DNA from 3 places in the Endothiovibrio diazotrophicus genome. Region 1 is predicted to be linked to each of the others. Evidence: predicted binding sites of a transcription regulator. Region 1 holds the regulator's gene; each other region holds the start of a gene.

Region 1 (3,270 bases):
AACTGCCCCTGACGCAGCAGATTGAAGACGTCCTCCGAACGGTGGCAGACGGTTACCAGATTCTCCAGGTTGAGAAAGCCGGCCCCGCCCTTGATGGTGTGGAAGCCGCGGAAGATCGCGTTGAGCAGGTCGGTGTCGTCAGGGCTCTGCTCCAGCTCGACCAACTGCTCATTGAGCCGTTCGAGGATCTCCCCAGCCTCGACCAGGAAGTCTTGAACGATGTCGTCTTCGAGATCAACCGCCATTATTTTTTATCCTCAGAAGCCGAGACTGGCGAGCAGCTCATCCACGTCGTCCTGACCGGAGACCACATCGCCATGATCCACCCCGGGTACCGCCGGCCCGTGGGCGCCCACCGTCTCCTCCGACGGCACCTCCGCCTCCACCGCCGCGGCAACCGGGACGGCGACGGGAGAGGCGACGGAGGATTGACCGGCCAGCCGGATGATCCCCACCAGACTCTCTTCCACGTCCTGGACCAGGGTGATGACCCGGCGAATCACCTGGCCGGTAAGATCCTGGAAGTCCTGGGCCATCAGCACGTCGGAGAGATTGCCGTGGATCCGCGAGGAGTCGCCGGCCACGTCGTTGAGGAAGGTCGCGAGATCGCGACTCAGATTGCGGAACTCCTCCGCCTTCATCTCCTTGCGCAGGAAACGCTCCCACTGCCCGGAGAGCTCGCCGGCCCGCTTTTCGATCTGCTCGGAGAGCGGCAGACTCTCCTCCACCGCGTTGAGGGTGCGATGGGCGGCCTGCTCGGTCATGGTGATGACGTAGTTCAGCCGATCCTTGGCGTCCGGGATATCCTTCTCCGCCAGATCGGAGAGGTGGGAGTCGAGGTGGAAGTTCTTCAGGGCGTCGTGAAGCTCGCGGGTCAGTTTGCCCAGCTCCTTGAAGATATTGTTCTCCCGCATGCGGTCGAGTTCATCGAGCAGACGGGAGATCTCGGGTTCGTTGCCCACTTCTATTTGGCTGACCAGGGAGCGCGCGCGCTCCAGGGCAAGCTCTTTATCGGACAGGTAAAGGTCGCTCATCCGGGTACCCTTCGCGATTCAGGGGGGCGGCGCGGGTTCAACCCATGCGCTCGAAGATTCGTTCGATCTTCTCTTTCAGGGTCTGCGCCGTGAAGGGCTTGACGATGTAGCCGTTGACACCCGCCTGGGCCGCCTCGACGATCTGCTCGCGCTTCGACTCGGCGGTCACCATCAGGACCGGCAGCTGCGCCAGCCTGGGATCGGCGCGCACCGCCTTCAGCAGATCGATCCCCTGCATGCCCGGCATGTTCCAGTCGGTCACCAGGAAGTCGAAATCCCCGGACTGGAGCATCGGCAGCGCGGTGAGCCCGTCATCCGCCTCGTGGGTGTTGTTGAAGCCGAGATCCCGCAGCAGATTCTTGACGATGCGGCGCATCGTGGAGAAATCGTCCACGATGAGGATCTTCATGTTCTTATCCAAGACAACCTCCGCTGGTGGATCGGTTCCACCTAACCGTCTGTTTGCTTTCGGCGGGCCGACGAATCGTCCCTCCAAACGAACGTTCGGCCCGGAGGCTTGATCTGCCGTTCAAGGAAGATCAAGCCTCCGGGCCGCTCAACCAGTCGGCGAGCCGCGCCCGCAGGCGGACCATCGCCTGGCCGTGTATCTGGCACACACGCGACTCGCTCACCCCCAGCACTTCCCCGATCTCCCGCAGGTTGAGCTCGTCGTCATAGTAGAGCGACATCACCAGTCGCTCCCGCTCCGGCAGGCCCCCGATCGCCGTGGCCAGGTCCTGCTGGAAATCGGCCTCCTGAATCCCCTCGTAGGGCGAGGGGAGGTGGCCCATTATCCGTTCCTTCTGCTCGGTCTCGCCGGTGGCGAAGATCTCGTCGAAGCTGAACACCTTGCTGTTGCTGGCATCGGCGACGATCTGGTGGTACTCGTCGAGGGAGATGCCGAGCGCCTCGGCCACCTCGCTGTCCTTGGCGTCGCGCCCCTTGGCATTCTCGATCTCGTGCACCACCTCCGCCACTTGGCGGGCCTTGCGATGCACCGAACGGGGGGCCCAGTCGGTCTTGCGGATGTCGTCGAGCATCGCGCCGCGGATGCGGATGCCGGCGTAGGTCTCGAAACTGGCCCCCTGACCGGCATCATAGTTGCGCGCCGCCTCCAGCAAACCCACCATCCCTGACTGGATCAGGTCCTCCACCTGCACATTGGGTGGAAGGCGGCTGATCAAATGGTAGGCGATACGCTTGACCAGCGGCGCATGACGCTCCACCAGCTCATCGCGGCTGGCCGCTTTTTGCTGGGCAGCATACGTCGCGACATCCTTCATGGCAATAATTCCACGCCCTCCCCGGTTGTCGCGCTGATCAACCGTTCGACGAAAAACTCCAGATGGCCGCGCGCCTCGCTGGGCGGCGGCCAGCCGGCCACCCTCTGGGCGACGTTCCTGAACGCCGCAGCGGCCCGTGAGCGGGGGAAGGCTTCGACCACAGCCCGCTGTTTTTGCACGGCTTTCCGCAGGTATTCATCATGCGGGATTGTCCCGACAAAATCCAGCGTCACGTCCAGGAAGCGCTCCGCCACCCGGGAGAGCTTGAGAAACAGATCACGCCCCTCCTGGGCACTGCGCGCCATGTTGGCCAAAACGCGGAAGCGGAAGATGCCGTAGTCGCGATTGAGCACCTTCATCAGGGCGTAGGCGTCGGTGATCGAGGCCGGCTCGTCGCACACCACCACCAGCACCTCATGAGCCGCCCGGGTAAAACTGATCACCGCGTCGGAGATGCCGGCGGCGGTATCCACCACCAGGATGTCCACCGGCATGGAGAGCTCGCTGAAGGCGCGGATGATGCCGATATGCTCCGCCGGACTGAGCTCGGCCATGTGCTGGATGCCGGAGGTGGCGGGAATGATGTGCAGACCGGCCGGCCCCGACATCATGATCTCCTCCAGGGTACGTTCGCCGGCAAGCACGTGGGAGAGGTTGTAGCGGGGCTGCAGGCCGAGCAGCAGGTCGACGTTGGCCAACCCCAGGTCGGCGTCCATCAGCAGCACCTGCTGGCCCAGGGCGGCCAGAGCCACCGAGGTATTGACCGAGACGTTGGTCTTGCCGACGCCCCCCTTGCCGCTGGCCACGGCGATCACCCGCACCGGTTTGGGACGGGCGATGCGGCGCAGGCCGGCGGCCTGATCGAGCGGGATCTCAGACATGGAGCACATTCCCCGCATAGGCCATGGCCAGACTCTCCTCCTCCATCGCCTGGGCATTCTCCTGCATCATCA
Region 2 (3,270 bases), on a different contig from region 1:
GGTCTTCTTCCGCTGCGAAATCGACGATGGCGTCGAGGCGGATCTGCAGCCGATCGCCGCCCGCCCGTTCGGCGTGGAGGTACTCAGCCCCCGCCTCCGTGGTGAGGTCCCGCGGCAGCAGCCGCTCCTCGACGATGCCCTCCTCCGTTACCCGCTGCAGACGCAGTCGTTGGCGACGCATGATGTGCAGCTCCAGTTCGCTGTAGCGTGCGCAGGCTATCGGTTGGTAATCGCTCACTCAGTCGATCTCCTCGATCTGCACGGGGTGGTGCAGCCACAGGGTCGGCAGGCCGCGCTGGCCGCCAAGGCGTCCGCGGACCACCAGCCGGTGCCCGCGCAGGGCTTCGGGGTCACGGTCGGCCGTGCGAAACCGGGTCACGGCCGCGGCGTCGAATTGCAGCGCCACCGCCTCGTCGAGGTGCAGCCGCAAGGTATCTCCGCGCCACTCGACGGCGCTGACCCGGCCGCGCAGGCGGCGGAAACTGTTGCGGAAATCACCCGCGTCCGAGGCGTCGATGACGTCGTAGCGGGGATCGGCCCAGAGGCCGCGGTGGGCGGCGCGCGCCTCTGCCTCGGCGGCGGCGTAGCGCTCGATGTGGCGCAGGTTGGGCGGGTGGGGGGAGACCCAGGCGTGCCCCTCACGCAGCAGCAGCTCGTTGATCGAGACGCCACTCCCGTCGTAGAGATGGACCAGCAGCCGGCCGTAGTGGTCGAACGGCTCGAGGCCGGGCTCCAGCCTCACCTGCCGCCCCATCAGACGTTCGCGCAGGAAGCTTCCGGCGGCCTCGCCGCCCGGCTCGCCGGGGCGGTTGTGGTGGGCCACCTCGGGGGCGTTGATGCCGATCAGGCGCAGTTTCATCCCTCCTTGCAGGTAGACCGTATCCCCATCGGGGACCGCTACCACACGCCCCTCGGCCGGCGCCGGGGAGGGGCTGGGCGAAGGGGAGACCGTGGGTGGCGCACCGGCCCCCTCCAGGTGGAGGATGCCCCGCTCGTCACGCCACTGGTGCAGCGGGCCGGCGAGCAGCGGTGGGGCGATCAGCAGCAGGGGCAGGAGGCGGCGCATGGGACCATTTCACCACTTCCCCGGTCGCGGTGCGAGGCGCGGGTAAATATTGTGAAAGTTTCCCGGCAGCTGGCCGATACCTTGATCAGAGAAGCCGCAAACCGGAGAAGCCGTTATGGATGTGTCAAAGCTCTACAGCGTCAATCAGCCCCGTCCGGAGTCGAGGGGAAGCAGTCCGCGCGCCTCCGGCGACGAGAAGGGGACGGCAGTCCACGAGGCCAAGGGTGAGAAAAGCGAGAAGAGCGAGAAGGGCGACGGGGTCGGGGTGGCCAAGAGCATCACCGAGCAGACCCGCACCGAGCTCAACGCGGCGATCATCGAGTCCGCCTCCCAGGTGAGCCTGTCGGCGGGCAACCAGCCGCTGCATCTGCTCTACAGCGCGGCCATCGACAAGCTCAATGAGGTGCTTGCCCCGGAGTTGGGCGACAACGCCATCCAGAAGGCCGCCGAGAAGCCCGAGGACTTCACCCCCGATGCCACCGCCGACCGCATCGTCAGCTTCGCCACCGGGTTCTACGCCGCCTACAGCGAGCAGCACCCGGAGATGGCGGAGGAGGATCGGCTGAACAGCTTCATGGACCTGATCGGCGGGGCCATCGACCAGGGCTTCGGCGAGGCGCGCGACATCCTCGACGGGCTGAAGGTCCTCGACGGGCCGGTCAAGGAGGGGGTCGACCAGACCTACGATCTGGTGCAGAAGGGCCTCCAGTCGTTCCGCGACTCGATCCTCAACCCGAAGAGTGAGGAGGCGGCCGAGGGCGGGAGTGCCCAGACCGAGTCCAGCGCCGCCGAGAAGACCGAGGGCGAGGGGTGATCTTCCGTTCGTTTCGGCGGTTTTGAACGCGAAGGGGCTTGGGCCAAGGGAATTGGCTGGGGTGTGCAAACCGGATCGGCCGCAAGTACCTGGATAGGGTCTTGTTTAACACGAAGGGCGAGAAGGGGAACGAAGGGCGAGAAGGGAGAAGAGATTTTGTTCGGGCGATACCGATCACTATGTCTCCATCTCCTTCTCGCCCTTCGTGGTTCTATGGGGCCAAGCGGTTCCAGGCGTCCAGCGCGGCGACCTTGTAGGCCTCGGCCAGGGTCGGGTAGTTGAAGACGGTGTTGAGGAAGTAGTCGAGGGTTCCCCCCAGGGCCATCACCGCCTGGCCGATGTGGATCAGCTCGGTGGCCCCCTCGCCGAGGATGTGTACCCCGAGCACCCGCCGGTCCTCCAGGGCGAAGAGGATCTTCAGCATCCCCTGGTCGAGCCCCATGATCTGGCCGCGGGCGGTCTCGCGCAGCCGCGCCACCCCGGTCTCGTAGGGGATCTTCTTCTCGGTCAGCGTCTCCTCGGTCATCCCCACCATGCTCATCTCCGGCACCGCGTAGATGCCGAACGGGAAGGTCTCGGGCAGCGAGCGCACGCCGTGGCCGAAGGCGTGGCTGACCGCTTGGCGCCCCTGCTCCATGGAGGTGGAGGCGAGGCTGGGGAAGCCGACGATGTCGCCGGCGGCGTAGATGTGCTCGACGTTGCTCTGATAGCTCCCGTTGACCGGGATCAGATGGCGGCGGTCGAACTCCACACCCGCATGGTCCAGCTTGAGGGTGTTCACCGAGCCGGCCCGCCCGGCGGCGTAGAGCACGATGTCCGAACGGATCCGCTTGCCGCTGACCAAGTCGGTGATCACCTGCTCACCCTCCACGGCAACGTGCTTCACGTTCTCGCCCAGGCGCAGGGTCACGCCCCGGTCGCGCAGCAGGTGGGTGAATTCGTCGATCACCTCCCGGTCCATGAAGCCGAGGATGGAGTCGCGGCCGTCGATCACCGTCACCTCCACGTCCAGCGCGCTGAAGATGGCGGCGTATTCGATGCCGACCACCCCGGCCCCCACCACGGTCATCGAGTGGGGGATCCGGTCGAGGTGGAGCAGGCCGTCGCTGTCGATCACCCGGCAGTCGTCGAAGGGGACCCCGTCGGGGCGCACCGGGTGGGTGCCGGTGGCGATCAGGAAGTGGTCGGCGCGGTAGTCCGTCGCCTTGCCGTCGCCCCCCTCGACGCGGATGGTGTGGGGGTCGAGGAAAGAGGCCGCGCCGGCGATGGTGGTCACCCCGTTGCGTGCCAGCTGGTTGCTGATCACCTCCACCTCGCGACGGATGGTGATCTGCAGGCGCTGCTTGAGGTCCTCCATGGTGAGGTCCCGTTTCAGCCGGTAGTCCTCGCC
Region 3 (3,270 bases), on a different contig from region 1:
GAAGTGGTTGAAGAACTGCTTGGCGGTGCGTCCGCTGCGGGCGCCGCCGCGTTCGTGGGCGAAGCGGATCGCCTCGGCGTGGAGTTCCGCCCGGTCGCCGTCGTAGCCGGCGAAGTAGCTGTCGACCATCGCCAGGTAGCCGGGCTGGTCGGCGGGGTGGAAGGAGAGCCACAGGCCGAAGCGGTCGGAGAGCGAGATCGACTCCTCGATGGCGTCGGCGTAGTGCAGCTCGCCGTCGACGATGTGGCTTGCGCGGTTGTCCTCCATGTACTCCGGCCGCAGGTGGCGGCGGTTGGAGGTGGCGTAGACCAGCACGTTGCGCGGCGGCCGTTCGATGGAGCCCTCCAGCACGCTCTTCAGCGATTTGTAGACCGGATCGCCGCTCTCGAAGGTGAGGTCGTCGCAGAAGATGACGAAGCGCTGGGACAGGTCGCGGATCTCGTCGACGATCTCCGGCAGGTAGATCAGGTCGTTCTTGTCCACCTCGATCAGCCGCAGACCGCGCCCGGCGTAGGCGTTGAGCAGCGCCTTGATCAGCGACGACTTGCCGGTGCCCCGCGAGCCCCACAACAGGGCGTTGTTGGCGGGGTACCCCTCCAGGAACCGTTCGGTGTTGCGCACCAGCGCCGCTTTTTGTCGCTCGACCCCGACCAGCGAGTCGAGGGTGATCGGGTCGATGTCGCCCACCGCGCGCAGCGCCTGGCGGTGGTGGCGCCAGATGGCGGCGACGGTGGTGTTCCAGTCGATGCTGGACGGCGCGAACGGCGGATCGTTGGGGGGCATGGGGAGCGATCTCCGAGGAGGCGGAAGGGGCCTGCGCGAGGGGGTGACGGTCACGTCGGTATCGTCCCGCTTTGCGGGCACGGGATCAAGGTCGCCCGCGGCAGGCGGGTGCCGGCTCACGACGGGTGGCGAAGCGCCTGACGAATTCGTTCCCACCCTGTGCTCCTTCGGGCTTTATCGGCGTGAAAAAAGATCGCTCAAGATCCCGGCGGGCTGGCCGATAAATGGCAATGAGGACGTGAATCCGTACGTTCAACGACCATTGGAGGGACCTATGGACACTTCCGGCATCGCCAGCGATTCGATGCTCGGCGCGCAGATGGTGAAGATGGCCCTGGACATCCAGGCTTCGAACGTGGCCCAACTGCTCGACGCGGTCCCCAAACCGCCGCAGGCAGGGGCGGTCGCCTCGCAGCCCGAGCCGGTGGCCCCGGATCCGAGTTCGCGACTGGGACAGAACATCGACGTGAGGGCGTAACCCCGGTGGAATCGCTGACGCGATTCCACTTTTTCGTTTTTCGAAAAAGGGCCGCGATGCGGCCCTTTTTTATTTGCGAAACGCGGCGCAGCCCACGATTGCCGGTGGCGGCCGCATTTTCTTCACAAATTTTGGTTTCGCGGTGAGCGCCGGGAGGAACCTCGGCGTCACCGCATGTCACGTCCCTTCGGGACCACCCGGGGCGAAACCGATGTGCAGCGCGGCGATGCCGAGGGTGAGGTTGCGGTAGGTCACCTCGCGCAGTCCCGCCGCTTCCATCACCCCCTTCAGCGTCTCCTGATCGGGAAAACGGCGGATCGACTCCACCAGATAGCGATACGCCCCCGGCTCGTTGGCCATCAGTGCGCCGAGGCGCGGGATCACCAGGTAGGAGTAGAGCCGGTAGAAGGGGCGGATCGGCGCCCACGGCCGGGAGAATTCCAGGCAGAGCAGCCGTCCGCCGGGCCTGAGCACCCGCACCGCCTCCTTCAGGGCCGTCTCCAGGTGGGTCATGTTGCGGATGCCGAAGGCGACGGTGAGGGTGTCCACCGAGGCGTCGGCCAGGGGTATCCGCTCCCCGACGCCCGCCACCAGGGCGACGTGGTTGAGCCCTTTGCGGCGGCCGGCCGCCATCATCTCCAGACCGGGGTCGATCAGCAGCACCGCGCGGTCGGCACCGGCCAGGGCGCGGGCCACGTCGCCGGTGCCGCCGGCCAGGTCGACCAGGGTCTGGCCGGTGGCGGCGGCCGCCTCGCGCACCAGCCGCCGTTTCCACAGGCGGTGGATGCCGAAGCTCATCAGGTCGTTCATCAGGTCGTAGCGCGGCGCCACCGCACGGAACACCCGCCGCACCAGCGCCTCCCGCTCGGCGGGCTCCACCGTCCGGTCACCGAACTGGCGGGCGTGGTCCTCGGACATCGCGTTCATTTGCGGACCCTCTTCTTTTTTCAGGGGTTCAGCGCGGCGCGGGCGGCGGCGGCGATCTTTTCGGGGGGAGTGCCGTAGGGGAGGGTCTCCACCCAGCGGCCGTCGGCGGTGATGACGTAGATGTTGGCGGTGTGGTCCACTTGATAGCCGCCGGCCGAGTGGTGGTCGACCACCCGGTAGGCCGCGCCGTAGCGCCCCACCGCCCGGTCCACCTCCTCCTTGCTGCCGGTGCGGCCGAGGATGGCGGGGTGGAAGTAGGCGGCGTACTTCTCCAGTGCCGGTGGCTGGTCCCGCGCCGGATCGACGCTGACGAACACGCCCTGCACCTGCGCCAGCTCCTCGGGGCTGAGCGACTTCAGCGCCCGCCCCATGTCGGAGAGCGAGGTGGGACAGATGTCGGGGCAGCCCATGTAGCCGAAGTAGAGCAGCACCACCTTGCCGCGCAGCGTGGCGAGGTCGAAACCGCCGACGGTGAAATCGCCGCCGGGGGGCGTCTCCACCGCGGGTGGGGTGAGCACGGTGTGCTCCGGTGGCTGCGGCTGCCAGAAGAGCAGCAGCCAGGCGAGCAGGGCGGCCAGGGCGAGCAGCGCGGCGACGGCGAGGTTTTTCGATTTCACGGCGTACTCCCTAACGGCTGGCGACGAAACGGAAGGGGGCGTCGATCAGCCCGTCGGCGGTGCGCATCAGCAGGCGGGCCTCCCACTCCATCGCGTCGAGGACGCAGACCGGCAGCAGGATACCACCCTCGAAGCGCCCTGCCGTCCCCTGCAGGGCGGTACGGTTGAAGCCCATGTTCATCTCCACCCCCTGGAAGTCCGCCTCCACCGCCTCCACCGCGCGCCCCTCCAGCACCGCGCTGAGGGTGAGTTGGCGCATCGGCTGGATCGGCGTCGGGGCGATCGCGAAGGTGACCCGCCCGCCGCCGGGGAGTGACGAGGTGCAGGGGCCGTGGTTGAGGTTGCAACCGGGGTCCAGCGGGGCGCTCGCGGCGACCGGCGGGTGGAGCAGCGGCCACGCCTTCCAGGCGGCGGTGCCGATCGTCGCGGCGGCGAGCAGGGCCACCGCGCTCCATAGGTGTTTGC

What was found. Region 1 encodes FliA, which starts transcription of late flagellar genes. Its sites were predicted from a motif close to GCTAAAGTTNNNNNNNNNNCNGCCGATA; they were not measured.
Region 2: ACYQ2W_RS08300 (DUF5610 domain-containing protein) is a predicted target of FliA. The motif match lies at 1,118-1,145, and genes of this name have one in related genera.
Region 3: ACYQ2W_RS07235 (putative motility protein) is a predicted target of FliA. The motif match lies at 979-1,006, and genes of this name have one in related genera.

Annotation. Positions count from the first base shown of each region.
Region 1 covers NZ_BAAHXB010000010.1:14,512-17,781, reverse strand. The annotation lists gene ACYQ2W_RS04610 (chemotaxis protein CheA) at 1-245, opposite strand, end outside; gene ACYQ2W_RS04605 (protein phosphatase CheZ) at 258-1,034, opposite strand; gene cheY (chemotaxis response regulator CheY) at 1,072-1,443, opposite strand; gene ACYQ2W_RS04595 (RNA polymerase sigma factor FliA) at 1,574-2,317, opposite strand; gene ACYQ2W_RS04590 (MinD/ParA family protein) at 2,314-3,198, opposite strand; gene flhF (flagellar biosynthesis GTPase FlhF) at 3,191-3,270, opposite strand, start outside.
Region 2 covers NZ_BAAHXB010000023.1:369-3,638, reverse strand. The annotation lists gene ACYQ2W_RS08310 (transcriptional antiterminator, Rof) at 1-238, opposite strand, end outside; gene ACYQ2W_RS08305 (thermonuclease family protein) at 239-1,066, opposite strand; gene ACYQ2W_RS08300 (DUF5610 domain-containing protein) at 1,182-1,880, shown strand; gene sthA (Si-specific NAD(P)(+) transhydrogenase) at 2,092-3,270, opposite strand, start outside.
Region 3 covers NZ_BAAHXB010000019.1:22-3,291, forward strand. The annotation lists gene ACYQ2W_RS07230 (ATP-binding protein) at 1-783, opposite strand, end outside; gene ACYQ2W_RS07235 (putative motility protein) at 1,058-1,261, shown strand; gene ACYQ2W_RS07240 (class I SAM-dependent methyltransferase) at 1,439-2,179, opposite strand; gene ACYQ2W_RS07245 (SCO family protein) at 2,209-2,805, opposite strand; gene ACYQ2W_RS07250 (hypothetical protein) at 2,816-3,270, opposite strand, start outside.